Linked DNA regions of Alkalinema sp. FACHB-956. The protein of the gene in region 2 interacts with the protein of the main gene of each other region in a pairwise test. Links are inferred from orthologs where the notes say so. Each region holds a gene or a part of one and is shown on either strand. Other genes may lie near its edges.

Region 1 (7,973 bases), on a different replicon or contig from region 2:
TCAAAGCGATTGTGGGTTTCGTCTTTCCACAGCCGCGATACCGCTACACCTTCGCGGATCGGTGGCTCAAAGGCAGCGGCAAAGGCTTCGATGTACTGCACAATTTCATCTTTCACCATGAATCCCTGGGGGTCACTCCCCGGATAGGGAAATCCCGGTAGTTGACATTGCCAGTTGGGTGTAACCAGACAAAAACTATCCCAGCGTTTTTCTCGCCATGCATAACCAATTTGATTTTTCTCGAAAATCAGATGGTCAATGCCCCGTTCTTTCAGGCAATAGCTCATGGCTAACCCCGCCTGCCCACCACCAACAACGACGACTGAATGGTGACTGCTCATAGGATACAAAAGCCTCTGTTGTGCAACTTACAGCCAGCCTAAAGTTGCGATTTATGCGCCTTTGTATCTGTGAATACGGAAGTTCCAAGTCTAGCGATATGGGTAGGTGGCAACTAAATCCATCCCTGTTGAATTGCTTGATAAATTGCCTGATAGCGGGTGCGAACCTGAAGCTTAGCCAGGACATTGTTGAGATGGAATTTGACGGTGCTTTCGCTGATGAACAGGTGTTCGGCAATGTCGCGATCGCGGTGCCCCTGGGTTAATAACGTGAGAATTTCCAGTTCCCGTTCCGTCAGTTCACTGGCGCGAATACCCCAGGTTTGCCCCTGCGTCACCGCCTCGACGACCTGCCGCAATTGCTCTGGTGAAATCGATAGGTCAACTTTGGCCTGAATTTTCGCTGGACAAACTGGGGTAGTGGCGATCCAGATAATTTTGCGATCGCCTGCAATCGTACTCGGCTGATCGGTTAGGACGGGGGCATTGCGATCGCGGCAGGGGGTTAATCCGGCGGCTCTGGCAAGTTGGGTGCAGGCCAGTTGCAGGACGGATGCAGTACAGGCAATTTCTAGCCGCAGATCGGAGGGTTGTTGGCGATAGGGAAGGGTGAGTTGAATTTGCAGTGCCCGTTGGTTGGAGAGGGGTTGGGTGGTGAGTTGCCCCCCCAACCCGGACGCGAGAAGTTGAATTTCGGCAAGATGGCCATCAATTAGGTCGGTGGCGGCTGGCGATGGGTTAGAAACGGTGATCTCTAGGGATACACCTTGGTCGTCATACAGGAGTCGGGTGTAGGCGGCCTGGTTGAGGGTTTCCGCTAGTTTGAGCAAAAGATAGTGGGTCGAGAGGTCAAGGGTGCGTTCTGTCCCCAGCATGGTCAACCGCGACCCACTGAGAATTTTAGCGATTTGGTCGGAGAGGGGAATCTCGCTGCTGCTATGCCCCACGGCCAGTTGCCAGTTGTGCTTTTCTGTTTGGTATTGGATGGCAGTGCTGAGGGCGACGGTGACTAGGGTGCTGAGGGTGGGCAGCACTTCCAGAAATTCTGGTTCGAGGGGATGGTGGCTGAACAGGGCCAGTACGCCAATGACGCGCTGACCGATCGCGAGGGGATAGCCAGCAAAGCCGCGAATTTGGTGGGCGATCGCCCATTCCCGATTGCCCACCCAGGGTTCTTCTGGCAGGTTGTTACTCAAAAAGGAGACGCGGTTTTGGGCGATTTTGCCCACTTTATACGCCCCCATGGGCACGCGGCCAAAAAAGCCATTGGTGTGGGTGTACATGCCCGATGAGGCGACCAACCGCAAGAGGGTTTGATTGGATTCTAATAACCAGATGCGGGCAAAGGCGCAATTAAATCGCTCAACTAATCCATCAGTCAGAGATTGCGCCAGTAATTCTGGCTCTAGGCATCCCGCAAATGACTGGGCAATTTCGGTGGCTTGCTGCAAGTCAAATAGCAGGTGCGCTGGGTTAAGCAGGCTATCTGACGAGGTGGGCATTCGAGGTGGACTATTGTTGGCGTGGGGCGGCAGAACCATAGTCTCTATTGAGGCGTAGTTCTGCATTTGGCTGTGTATCTACGGTTACAAAGCTAAGGTTCTATGTGCAGTTGGCGGGGAAGAATGCTGATGTATTCGCCTGGAGTATATTCGCTCGGGGGTGGGGTGGGAAGGGGTTGGCTCCAGAGCAAGGGTTCGGCAACTATCGGCAACTCAACCCAGGCAATCCAGCTATTGACTCATGAAAATGAGTATTTCGTGACAATATCAGAAAGAATGGCTCAGGGGCAATTGTAAAGCAGGATAGGAAACCAATGCTTTTGTCTTGCGCTGTCAATGGATCTGGAGAATCCCCCATGACAACTTGCAACAGATCGTAATCACTTCCAGAGCTAGATTTAGGAACAATTGTATTCACCCCTGCAATTACCAACATGCTCAGTCAGTCTGAGATAGTAGCATTGTTACAACACTATCAATCAGGCGATTAATAATGTAGCTGTAAATGATTCAGCAAATTACGATTTAGTCGTGAACCGTTCAGAGAATAATGAACCTGGATTATTCGATCGAATGTGTTTTTCTGTTACAGTAGATTCACTTTAGTAATGCATTGGATATTGCAAATCATTACATGCATTGGGTATTGCAAGCAATTACAACAGGTATCGCTGCCTTCATTGCCACTAATCTTGATGATCTGATTCTGTTAACGATTTTATTCAGCCAAGTGTATTCTGCTGGCGATCGAGATGCTGCACCAACAGAGGGGCAACCCAGTCATGGACGAAAAGCTGAGGGGTCGCTAGTTCAAGCTCAGAAAATTCGGGCTCAGCAAATTCGGGCTCAGCAAATTGTTACTGGTCAATATCTCGGATTTCTGATCCTTGTGTTGGCCAGCTTACCAGGTGTTTTAGGCGGTTGGATTGTGCCTCGGCCCTGGTTGGGATTGTTGGGGTTACTCCCGATCGCCATTGGCCTGCACCAACTGTTGCATCAAGAACCCGAAGCAACCGTTCAGCAAGTCAATGTCATAGCCCTCCCCGATCGGCCCCAGCGAAATTCTCGCAAAATCACCGCTTTACTGAGTTCGCCGATCGGCCAAGTTGCGGCCATTACCGTCGCCAATGGGGGCGACAATCTGGGGATTTACGTACCTTTGTTTGCCAGTCAACCTGTGGCGACGGTTGGCTTAATTTTGGTCGTCTTTTTTGGCCTGGTCGGCGTCTGGTGCGCGATCGCCTATTTCCTAACCCGCCATCCAGTCATCGTAAAAATTCTGGCGCGTTATGGGCACTTGCTTTTACCTCTCGTATTGATCGGTTTAGGCATCATGATCATCATGGAAAGCCAAACTTTGACATTGTTGCCCAACTGGTTATAGCGGGACTGGGCAAATTATCGACAAATTATCATCGACAAATTATCCTAGTCGGTTCTGCTTACTGGAAATCAACCTACCGAAAATAAAAAGAGCAAATAAAAAGAGCGGGTAACGAACTTACCCACTCTTCCTGATTTTTAGGTTTTGAATTTTTGTCTCGAGTGAAGTTTCCCGGAAACGAGATCTGGCTTCAATGTGCTGGCGAGAATATGCTAGCGAGCCGATCGTCTGGAATTAACCTTAAACCGCCGCCAATTCCTTTTCAGGACGCTTGCTGTTGCGGATACTGTCGATCGCGGCAGCATAATCCGGCGCGTTAAACACCGCAGACCCAGCCACGATCGCATTGGCCCCTGCTTCCAGCACTTGCCAGGTATTGTTCCCCTTCAAGCCACCATCCACTTCAATCCAAGGATCCAAGCCACGCTCATCACACATTTGACGCAGTTGCTTGATCTTGGGCACAACGCCGGGAATAAAGCTCTGGCCACCGAAACCCGGGTTAACGCTCATGATCAAGATCAAATCGCACAGATCTAGAACATACTCGATCGTCTCCAACGAAGTCCCAGGATTCAGCACAACCCCTGCTTGCTTACCCAGATCCTTAATCATGCCCAGGGTGCGATGCAAGTGAATCGTAGCGCTCTGTTCCGCATGGACGGAAATGATATCAGCCCCTGCCTTGGCAAAGTCTGCAACGTAACGCTCAGGCTCAACGATCATCAAATGCACATCCAAGGGCTTTTGGGTGTGGGGACGGACTGCATCCACAATCAGTGGACCGATCGTGATGTTGGGAACAAACCGACCATCCATCACATCAACATGGATCCAATCAGCTCCAGCGGCATCTACCGCACGGATTTCTTCTCCTAAACGACTGAAATCAGCAGACAAAATCGACGGGGAAATAACGATCGGCTTGTTTGAAGTCATGGTGGCAGTGGGTCGTTGACGACGAGTAGACAACAAATTTGTGATTAGTTTAACAAAATGTGAATCTTTCCTTTCAGAATTTTGGTGAGGAAATCGACAAATTTTGAATGAAGGTGAGATTGCGCGGTCGGAGGCCAATTCAGGGTGTAGGGTGTAAATAGTGGGGATTTGAAAATCGGAAGTAGGACATGATACGCCAATTCAGGCCAAAGTTACGGGAATCAAGCGCAAACGGTCTTGATTTACCCCAGTTTTGGCTGATTCACACGCTGCTCTCCCCCCAGAAACGATTCCTGGTCAGTTTAGTGCTGATCTCTTGGAGTCTGATGGGGTTTAACCAACCCGTTCCGATCGAAGATTCGTCGATTGGCGATAAAGGCATTGATGCCCTACGCCTCCAGAAATCTCCCCATAACTTAACCGGGCGCAAAATTGCGATCGGGCAAGTAGAAGTGGGTCGCCCTCCTAAGTTTGGGGTGGACAAAGCCAAGGATCGCAGTCGGCGGATTCAACCAGAATCGGCGTTTTTCCATGTTCCCATCGTCGATGCCTTTTTCCGCGATCGTAAGCCGGGACGGAATGTCAGTGTTGACCCCCATGCGACCCAGGTGGCCAGCCTCTTGGTCAGTGACAGTAAAGCCATCCGAGGCGTTGCGCCCAATGCTCGCCTGTATGTGGCGGGGGCCGGAGCCATGAACCGAGGGGCCCAGCAGGAAGACTGCCTCGCAGCCCAAACCGTCGCCATGCAAAATGGGGGGGATGTGCGGGCCATCAACATTAGTTTTGGGGAATCCCTACGACAGGATCCACGTTCAAAGGCCGTGCTAGATGGCAACGCCCTCCTCACCCAATGTTTAGATTGGTCTGCGAGGGTTCATGATGTTCTGTACGTGGTCGCAGGCAATCAAGGCAAAGGCGGCATTCCCATTCCAACTGATAACTACAATGGGATGACGATCGCCTTTACCCAACGGGTAGACGATCGCTATGCCAAGATCGATTTTTCTAATATTGGGGATAGCAGCCCATCGGTGTTAAAACGCAATGAGGGGATTGAGTCGAACCTGAATAACCGTCGATCGATCGCCTTGGCTGCACCGGGATATCGAGTCAATGTACGACGACTGGATGGTCAAGTCGTGACGACCAGCGGCACCAGCTTTGCGACGCCCCACGTTACTGGAACGGTGGCGCTGCTGCAAGAATACGGCGATCGCCAACTCCGAAAATCCTGCCAACGGGGCGAGGGCTGCCGTCTGCCTTGGACGATCGATGCCCGTCGTCACGAAGTCATGAAAGCGGTATTAATGAATTCCGCCGATAAATTACAGGACACCGATGGTCGGCGGTTAGGCATGACCCGCACAATTTTTCAGAAGAACAATCAAACTTGGCTGGAGAGCGATGCGGCTCAATCCCCCAAAATTCCCTTGAACTTTCAGATGGGGGCAGGTCAGTTGAATGCCTATCGTGCCTATCAACAATTCAGTGCAGGACAGTGGAATCCCCAGAAGTCCGTGCCCGCGATCGGATGGGACTATAACGAAGTCCTTCACTCACCGAACGATCGAAAACGGCATTCAGCATCTGTGAACGCCCGATCTGGCTCCACTTCTAACTCACCCACTGACCCCACTGCTGACAGAATCTCGGCCAGTCCAGTGTATCGGGACTATGTTTTAAATCAACCCATTGCCGCAGGCCAGTACGTGTCCATCACCTTGACTTGGAGTCGCCAAGTGGAGCTGATCGATCGCAACCAAAATGGCCAGTACGACATTGGTGAAGGCTTCAACGATCGCGGTCTTAATAATCTTGATCTGTACCTCATGCCGATCGAGGAAAACGATATCCGCAAAAGCGTAGCCGCTTCCATCAGTGAAGTAGACAGCACAGAACATGTCTTTCAAGCAGTTCCAGTGACTGGCCGCTACAAAATCCGGGTCTATTTCCGCCAAGCGGTCAATGCACTCAGCCAATCCTATGCCTTGGCTTGGTGGACGGCTACGGCCAAGTAGAGTCCCCCAGGAAGCTTCCGGGTTACCTGCCAGCCATCTCTTGAACCGGACTGCTTGCAATCGAATGAACGCCTTGGCAATGTCTTGTTAGCTATGCCTGAAACTGGCTGTGCCGGGAACTAGCTGTGCCGGGGAAAACTAGGTAGCTCAACGGCTGATAGTGAATCCCGCTTTTTCATCGATCGCGTCGGATAGAGGATGGGGGCAATTTCTGACATTTCATTGAAAACGTCCGGGGCAAGGGGGTCGTCGATCTCAGATCGATCGTGGTCAGAATCGCGATCGTGGTCAGCACCCGGCTGGGCTGGACGGCCTGCCTCACCTGCCGCTGGAGTACCTAGATGGGCCAGGGGAGAAGCCGCTTCTGCACCATCCCCATCACTAGTGGAAGGACTGGAGGCCATTGCAGTAGCCTCTCTTGTAGCAATTTTTCTTGCAGCGTCTACCGTCCCTGGCCACTGAACCACTCGCCCTGCGATCGAAGTCAGACTGGGTTGCTGTGGGGGCGTATCCTGGGAACTCACCGGAAGATTGTCGGCCAGGTCGCCGGACTGGCTGGCTAGATGACTGTCTAACCGATGGACGGTCGGGAGAGCTGTCAGCGAACTAGACAATGCATCAGGATCCGCTAAATCAGCAGCCAGGACAGAATCCCCTAAGGAGAGATCGGGGGCCTCACCCTGCACGGTCGTTTCCCCCAAGGGGCTGTGTAGTCTATCGCTGCCCCCTGGGCCTGTTGCATGATCTACTTCAGAAGATACCTGCCGCTGAATCGTATAACTGACCATAGGTTGCTCATCCCCAGATGAACCTATCTCGTCGGGCACGATCGGCGGTATTTGCTCATGGGACGCAGCGATCGAATCAGATACCACCATTGAGTCAGATGTCACTGAGTCAGATGCCACCGCAGCTTCAACCGGCTGACCATTCATAAAAGCATTCATCCAAGCCTGAAAGGCCGGATCTAGGGTCTCATTCTCTTCATAGGAGGCCGACCAGGGCTGAACCGGCTGCGAACGTGGAATGCTTAATTTGACCGGTTGCCCCTGAAGTAAATCAAGGTCTGCGGCCACCAGGGAAGGTTCTTCCACCCCATCGGGCACCGAGCTATGCATGTAGGTGGCTGTGGGCACATCCAGACATTTCTCCAACGCCGCTTTAAATTGCAGCGTGTAGCGCTGTTGACGGTGTAGGCGAGATCGGAGATCGCGACAGGTAATTTCCATCTGGTGGAAAGTTTGCATTTGTTCGGTGTAGCGTTGTTGTGCCAGCGCACATTCCCGCTCTAGCTGAGCAATTTGTTCGTGACTGCTCTGAAGCTGTACCGTAATCGTCTCCACCAAAATCTGCTGCTTTTGCGCCGTTTGATGGGAGCGCTCCAATTCTTGGAAGAGCTCTCGAATGCGACCCTGCGCTTTGTGCAATTCTTGGTTATGCTGCTGAATCAGTTCGGCTTGATCCGTTGTATTTTGAGGTTGAGCTAAGGCTAGGGTTTCCCAGCGCTCCATTTCTTCCCGCAGAGCGGATTGGGACGTGGCCAACGCCCTCTCTAGTTGGCTCACTTGCTCCCGCAGTTCTTGATTCTGCCGCTGTAGTTCCTGGAATGAGGCTTCCTTGCTGCTGCTAGCGTACCCCTCTGATCCAGTCGGCTCGCCCCCAGCCTCTCCCCCGATCGCCGCTGCCCCATCTCCCAAGTTCCAGGTCACTTCCGCCATCGTAATTTCAGGCAACGCATCAACACTCGTTGCATGGGGAAAGGTCACCGTGGTCCAACCATCGTCATTGC
Region 2 (7,823 bases):
AAGCATTCTGCCATCTTCAGAAGTTCAGGGATTGATTTTTCTCACGATCGGGTCATGTAACGCAATTCTTCTACTCTGCCTGATTCCCTTGTTGATCTTCCATCGTTGCTCACTCACTGCCGTAGATGAGGCTATATGTCAGAGGTTTTAGTTTCTGATTCCTGTGCAACACCATTGTTCTCAGTGGCCAAAGGAGGCCAAAATTGTTGTAATCAGGGAGAAATCAACCAATTATTGGCAACGCTGTTAGAAATGGTTACACCTGCGATCGTGATCAAGGATACGCACACCTTGAAATGTTTGGCTGTCAACCAAATAGCGGCAACCCTGTTTGGCGGCGATCGCAGCGATCGGGCAGACTTAGTCGGACAAAAAACCATTGATTGGCTTCCCGTTGAACAAGCAGAAATTTTGAATGAGTACGATCGCACAGCCCTAGGCCAAAACAAGGCCGTGGCGTTCACCCAGCTGGTTACACCTCAAGCGACGGGCCTTTCTCAGTTGCTCAACTGCACCACCATTCCAATTTGCAACGACTCCGGTACTCCGGTCTACTTGTTGACTACTTGCACAATTACCTCCTCCAGCGCCAACATTTTGCCCGAGCAGGTTTTGCCCGAGTACATTTTGCCTGAGCAGGTTTTGCCGGAGTACATTTTGCCCGAATACTTAGCCGCAGAAGAGAGTCAACCTTTGGACAGGCAGCTGAGCCCCGAAGTCCAACTCAAACATGCCACGATCGAGCTGGAACATCTGCGAGAACAGCTCAATCGCCTCCAAGTCCAAATGCTGCAAAGCGAAAAGATGGCCAGTTTAGGACAATTAGTGGCGGGGATTGCCCACGAAATCAATAATCCAGTCAACTTTATCTACGGCAACCTGAAGTACACCAGCGAATATGCCCAAGACTTGCTGCGGGTGATTCAGCACTATAGAGCCAGCTATCCCAACCCCACTCCAGAACTGGCCGCCTTCATGGAAGAAGTCGATCTGGCTTACTTAATGGAAGATTTACCCCAAATCCTGTCGTCTATGAAGGTGGGAGCCGATCGCATTCGAGAAATTGTTCTATCCCTCCGGAACTTCTCGCGATTAGATGATACGGAATTACAAGAAATTGATCTGCACCAGGGACTCGACAACACGCTGGTCATTCTACAAAACCGGCTCAAATCAAAGGCCGATCGCCCAGAAATTTTAGTCACGAAGCACTACGGTGTATTACCCTCCGTGCAGTGCTACGCAGGACAGCTGAATCAAGTCTTCATGAACATTCTCAGCAACGCGATCGATGCCCTGGAAGATGCCTATAACCATGGCAAATGTCCACAACCTGCCATTCAGCTCCACACCGAGTTAGCCAACGATCGCGCCATTATTCAATTCAGCGACAATGGCCTGGGCATTCCAGAACACATTCAAGCCCATTTATTCGATCCCTTCTTCACCACCAAGCCTGTGGGCCAAGGAACGGGCCTGGGACTTTCCATCAGTTATCAGATTGTGACTGAGAAACATCAGGGCACCCTAGACTGCATTTCCACCCTCGGTCAAGGGACAACATTCCGGATCACCATTCCCCTGGAACTGGCGCTCAACCCGCATTCCTCAACCCCCATTGATGACTGCCCCCAATAGATTCGTACAGCCATCACCCATAGAGTAAGGGTAATGCTATCCAATTGATCCATTTGATTCATGACTACGGCAGATCCGATCCCCCGAGTCTTCCTCCCCTAGGACAAGCAAAGCTACAGCAGGGGGAATTGAACTCAATTTTTTCAAACTCCTCCTTTATTTCGGCGTAGGCTCTCCCTAGGAGAGCGGGGGATTTCAGGGGATCGGATGGTTTGCAAGGCTTACAATCAACTGGCAATCAACTGGCAATCAACTGGCAATTAACCGGCAATTAACTAGCCATCAACTGGTAATCAACCGAATGCTCAAGCGCGATCGTGGCGATTTCAGTCGATCTAAGGTGATCTTAAGTTGATCTAAGGCGATCTAAGCCGTAGCACTCACTGCTTCCTGGGCTGCCCCTTGGGGACGTAACTGAATGAGTTCTACCTTGTACCCATCCGGATCCTCAACAAAGGCAATGACCGTTGAACCATGCTTCATAGGCCCCGGCTCCCGCGTCACCTTGCCCCCCCGAGAGCGAATTTCTTCACAGGTTTGATAGATATCATCCACCCCGATCGCAATGTGGCCGTAAGCATCACCCAGGTCATACTGTTCCCGTCCCCAGTTGTAGGTCAGCTCAATCACCGTGTGATCCGCTTCATCCCCGTAGCCGATAAACGCTAGGGTAAACTCGCCACCGGGATAATCTTTTTGTCGCAGTAGCTTCATCCCCAACACTTCGCAGTAGAACTTGAGCGATCGCTCTAGATTGCCGACCCGCAGCATTGTGTGCAATAACCGCATAGCTGTTTCCTACCATTCCAAATGACATCTGCTTTATTGTAACGAGCGGCCTCTGCTTCCACGTCCAGCAGCTTCTTGGGCTTCTCCTGGGATCACTGCCATCGGTTAACTGTCAACCACGAACAAACCCCCCTTGCCCCGCTCGCTATACTTGCACCCTGCGTCCCTTCACCCCCAAGAGCGAACCATCCCCCAACAGCACTCTTTTCCAACTGGCCATTAGGTCGTATCCTAAGCGATGGTTCATAGAGAATTCCCTAACCCACCGAAAAGCTGAGTTCAGAGGTTTACCAGACATGTTTGATGCGTCAGATACCGCGATCGAGATGATTTCTGCGCGTGAGATCCTTGACTCCCGAGGCCGTCCCACCATTGAAGCCGAAGTCCAACTCATCAACGGGGCAAAAGGGCTAGCGCAGGTACCCAGCGGCGCTTCCACCGGTACATTTGAAGCCCACGAGCTACGTGATGAAGACCCAAATCGTTATGGCGGCAAGGGGGTTCTCAAAGCCGTCGAAAACGTTAAAACTATCATTACTCCTGAATTAATTGGCGTTGATGCCCTGAATCAAGAACTCGTCGATCGCCTCATGATCGGCCTTGACTCAGACTCCAACAAGAAAAACGTTGGTGCCAACGCCATTCTTGCCGTTTCCCTAGCCACGGCCAAAGCCGCTGCGGAGGGTCTCGGACTGCCCCTCTACCGCTACCTCGGCGGCCCTTTGGCTAATCTGCTGCCCGTCCCCTTGATGAATGTTATCAACGGCGGTGCCCACGCAGATAACAACGTAGACTTCCAGGAATTCATGATTGTCCCCGTTGGAGCCGATAGCTTCCGGGAAGCACTGCGGTGGGGGGCTGAAGTGTTCCATGCCCTCAGCAAAGTGTTGAAAGATCAAGGCTCGCTGACCGGGGTGGGCGATGAAGGGGGATTTGCGCCCAACCTCGCCTCTAACCAAGCAGCCCTAGATCTGTTGATGATTGCGATCGAAAAGGCCGGTTACAAGCCCGGTGAGCAAGTGGCGATCGCCCTGGATGTAGCTTCCAGTGAGTTCTACAAAGATGGTCAATACCACTTCGATGGCAAAGCCCACACGCCGGGGGAAACCATCGATTACCTGGCTAAGCTGACTACGGAATATCCCATCGTCTCGATCGAAGATGGCTTGCAAGAAGAAGACTGGGAAAACTGGCAAGCACTGACCGAGAAAATTGGCAGTCGGGTGCAACTGGTGGGGGATGACCTGTTCGTAACCAACGTCGAGCGTTTGCAAAAAGGCATCGACCAAAAAGCGGGCAATTCCATTCTGATTAAGCTCAACCAAATCGGCTCGCTCACGGAAACCCTGCAAGCGATCGACCTAGGGGCACGCAATGGCTTCCGATCGATCATCAGTCACCGTTCTGGGGAAACCGAAGACACCACGATCGCGGATCTCGCAGTGGCTACCCGTGCGGGACAGATCAAAACTGGATCCCTGAGCCGGAGTGAGCGCGTTGCCAAGTACAACCGCCTGCTACGCATCGAAGATGAGTTAGGAGATCTGGCTGTTTATGCAGGAACCACAAACATGGTTCCCAAGTGGAGCAAGTAATCTCAGAACGCCAATTAATTTGGGTCTGAATGCATCACAGGGGAGTTTATCCTCCCTTGCCTTGCCTCAACCCACCTGCTGCGGTCAGAATTTGCACTGGCCGCTTTTTTATGCATTTCCGACCTTGTATTGTTTGTGCGATCGTTCGCTGCTGCTGGTTTTGTCTCAAAAATCGTTACGCACAAGAATCGTTACGCGCAAGAAAGAATCCTGATCTAGGTGGAAAATTGAGTACCATTGAAAAGCTGCAAGATAAGCACTTCGAAAATCTACCGATTCCTGTGACCCTATGGCTGTACTCAACGATCGACACATCAAAATTCTACGGGTCATTGATGCAGGCAACATCACGGGGGAGGACATTGCCGCTGCCGTTGGGTCATCCATGCAGTTGCTCAGCTACTACCTCAACACCCTGTCCGACGATGGTTACCTGAAAATCGCCAAAGTCTACGACAATTTCACCCGTGAATTTCAAATTGTTCGGGCTTACCTCACCTCTGAAGGCAAACAGGCCCTAGCCCAAGCGAATGCCAATTCTGCCGGCGCTTCAGGCATTGCCCCATCTACCCCATCCACGACAGAGGCGGCCCATCCCACCGTACATCCTACGGCGCATCCCACAGCGGCGACTCCTGCTCATACTGCGACGATCGCGCCCGATGCCCCATCCGGCAACGATCCCACCGTTCATTCCAGCGGTTTAGAGAGTGGCTTAAATTACAACACGCCTGACTACAACACCCCTGATTACAACACCCCTGATTACAACACCCTCGCGCAACACATCGTTGCCCTGACCCAGGTTTTGGAAGCATTGCCCCCCAACCGCCGAGACCTGGTCACCGTTTACTTGGAAGACCTCGCGATCGAAGTGAATCAGCCGGATAAACGCCGTAGCAATCGCTTGAAGGCTTACTTCCTGGCAATTTTGAACACGGTTGTCCCCATTCTGAAACATTTACCGGAGTCTGAGCAGTTTACCCACCTGACCCAGGCGATCGCCCAGCAATTACAATTGCCGATCAAATTTCCAGACTAGGTCGCCCAGCAATTCCCGGCAATTGGTTTTTAGAAATTAATCGATGGCTAGAAGTTCAGCAAAGTTCAGCAGGTAGGAATTACAGGGCTGACTTGAGTTCATCCAACTTCCGTCGCACTTCCTGAATATCCTGCCACATCAGCCATTTGGGACTTCCCTGGGCCCGTGATGGATTACGTAACAGATAGGAGGGGTGAAAAACGGGCATACAGGATCGCCCTTCCCAGTCCCGCCAAGTCCCACGAATCTGCGTGATTTTGACGTTTTTCTCGTTCAGCAGTCCTTCGATCGCGGAGGCTCCTGCCATCATAATAATTTTCGGATCCACAAGCCGAATTTGTTCCATCAAATAGGGGCGACAGGCGTTCATTTCATCCCGTGTAGGCTTACGATTGCCCGGTGGCCGACATTTCACAATGTTGCAGATAAAAACATCGTCCTCCGTCAGCCGCACCGATTCCAAAATCTTGTCGAGCAATTGCCCTGCTTTGCCAACAAAAGGCTGTCCCGTCAGATCTTCATTTTCCCCTGGTCCTTCGCCAATAATCATCAATAGGGCATTGGGATTGCCTCGGCTAATCACCGCATTCGTCCGAGTTGCGCCCAATTCGCAGCGATGGCACTCAGAACAATGGGCTTTGATTTCGGCCATGGAGCCATAGGTACCTACTGGAATCTGCACCCGCGCACTGGTCGGAATTTGGCTGGGATCAAACGATGGGGGAACCGAGGTCACCGGGAGAGAACTGGGGACGACCTGTGACGACTGGCTAGCTGATGGCTGAGCGGAGGATTCCGACGTTTCAGAACTTTCCGGCGCTGGGGTACCGCTCCAATCAAACAAGCTGAATTGTTGATCCGCCATGGACTCAGATTTAGGATCAGGCATAGGACACACAGGTTGAACCAACGTTGAACAAATTGGGGCTGCAAAATTAGCTGATCAATTCTAGCGGTTTTAGGAAATCCTCACTAGCCCAAACCGCAAATTTGCTGTGAACTAAAATTGATCAATGACCTAGGTTGGAAATCCGCTGTATACAGAAGTCGTCATACAGAAGTCATCACACAGAAGTCATCATACAGAAGTCGTCAGCAGGATTAAAGGTCGTTAGTTCGATTGTCGATCGCAATGATTGAAGCCCTAATATTACAAATCCGGTATCCCAATGCACCAGATTTCAATCCCCGCAATCAATCCTAGTTTAAAAATTGCATCTTTGAAAATTGCATCCAGGTTAAGCAACTGGTTGTGGATACCGGCGATCGCTGGATTTGTTCTTGTACTATTTCAATTTGGTCATCGGTCTCCACTCATTTGGGTCTTGGCTAATTTTCTACTATTTCAAGTCATGATTTTCTTGATGACCATCCCCCATGAGTTAGGCCATGCCATGACTGCGCATTTGGTAGGAATGCAGGTCAGTAAAATTGTGATTGGAACCGGCAAAACCCGCTGGACATTTCAGTTTCTAGGTTTTCCTTGGGAAATTAAAACGATCTTGACTGGGGGAATTACGCTTCTTTCTAACAAATCGATTCCCTTTTATCGATCGCGACTTTTTCTGGTCATTCTAGCAGGGCCGTTAGCCAATGCCGTAATGATTTTCAGCTTGATGCAATTTCCACAGACGATCGTGCTGAAAAATATTAGTAATACTCTACTCTTTCCAGGACTCATATTTTATATCGCTAACGCTGTGATTGTTGTTGGCAATTTATTTCCAACCTATTCCAATATTGACGGTGTTAAGGTTCCCACAGATGGCATGCAACTCCTCAGCATTCCATTTCTATCCCAGGCGGACGTGAAGAAGCAGGTCGCCTTAGCCCATGTCATGGATGGCCAAGCATGGGAACGCCGAGGGCAGTATAATCCAGCGATCGATTGCTTTACCCAAGCCCTGACCCATGATCCCCATTGCGTCCACGCTTACCAGAGCTTAGGGTTGGCTTATCACAACCAGGGTGATTATCCCACAGCAATTCAGCACTATAATCAAGCGATCGATCTTGACCCTCAAAATGCTATTTTTTATTTTCTCCGGGGGGTGACCTATACATTTTGGCGGAGAACTGAACCCCAATATTGCCATCACGCCCTGGAAGACTTTAACCAAGCCATTCGGATTAATTCGAATATCGATACTTTCTACTTCTTGCGGGCAGCTCTCAATAGCTATGTGGGCCAGATTGAGCAAGCGATCGACGATTTCACCCAGGTTATTCACCTCAATCCCAGCACCAATGCCTATTACAATCGTGGAGCTATATACTACCAATCCCAAAATTACTCCGCTGCCTTAGAAGATTTCGATCGTGCTATTAAGCTGGATCAGCAAAACTTATCGGCTTATTATGGAAGGGCTAATGCGAAATATGATCTCCACGATACTACTGGTGCATTGCGAGACTTTCAACAAACCAATTCTCTCAGCAGATCTGCTAGCATTAATCAACAGGATGAGCATGGTTTTTACTTCAAAGGTTTGGCCCTCAGTCGGCTGGGCGATCGGGCTAGTGCTCTGCAAGAGTTACAAACCTCAGAACGACTGTGTCTTGAGCAGGGCAATACCCAGCTATTGCAAGTCATCAAAGCATCCATAGACTTTTAGAAGCGGTAAAAACTTAGAAGCAGTAGAAACTTAGAAACGGTAGAAACATTGTCAAGTTGAGAACGAGCAAGCTAATACGTTCTAGGTCAGTTCTAGGTCAATTCTAGGTCAACAGAACTGTTGTAGCAGTCGAGCGATCGCGTA

What was found.
Region 1: the proteins of eno (region 2) and rpe interact in binary tests that used the Escherichia coli proteins (3 or more experiments, as listed by UniProt). The link is inferred for Alkalinema sp. FACHB-956 from one-to-one orthologs.

The regions. Positions count from the first base shown.
Region 1 is NZ_JACJRC010000003.1:114,431-122,403, forward strand. Bases 2,318-5,284 are described here. They hold rpe (ribulose-phosphate 3-epimerase), read right to left. Parts: upstream 4,167-5,284; coding sequence 3,468-4,166; downstream 2,318-3,467. Other genes in these bases: H6G21_RS05695 (cadmium resistance transporter), read left to right, coding at 2,478-3,227; H6G21_RS05705 (S8 family serine peptidase), read left to right, coding at 4,355-5,284. Also shown: H6G21_RS05685 (MSMEG_0569 family flavin-dependent oxidoreductase), read right to left, coding at 1-341; H6G21_RS05690 (LuxR C-terminal-related transcriptional regulator), read right to left, coding at 455-1,882; more of H6G21_RS05705, read left to right, coding at 5,285-6,184; H6G21_RS05710 (hypothetical protein), read right to left, coding at 6,304-7,973. UniProt on the Escherichia coli protein: Catalyzes the reversible epimerization of D-ribulose 5-phosphate to D-xylulose 5-phosphate.
Region 2 is NZ_JACJRC010000027.1:47,105-54,927, reverse strand. Bases 2,056-4,872 are described here. They hold eno (phosphopyruvate hydratase), read left to right. Parts: upstream 2,056-2,723; coding sequence 2,724-4,022; downstream 4,023-4,872. Other genes in these bases: H6G21_RS20905 (hypothetical protein), read left to right, coding at 4,312-4,872; gloA (lactoylglutathione lyase), read right to left, coding at 2,056-2,427. Also shown: H6G21_RS20920 (ATP-binding protein), read left to right, coding at 136-1,638; more of gloA, read right to left, coding at 2,005-2,055; more of H6G21_RS20905, read left to right, coding at 4,873-5,064; H6G21_RS20900 (uracil-DNA glycosylase), read right to left, coding at 5,144-5,953; H6G21_RS20895 (M50 family metallopeptidase), read left to right, coding at 6,234-7,679; H6G21_RS20890 (SRPBCC family protein), read right to left, coding at 7,788-7,823. UniProt on the Escherichia coli protein: Catalyzes the reversible conversion of 2-phosphoglycerate (2-PG) into phosphoenolpyruvate (PEP). It is essential for the degradation of carbohydrates via glycolysis.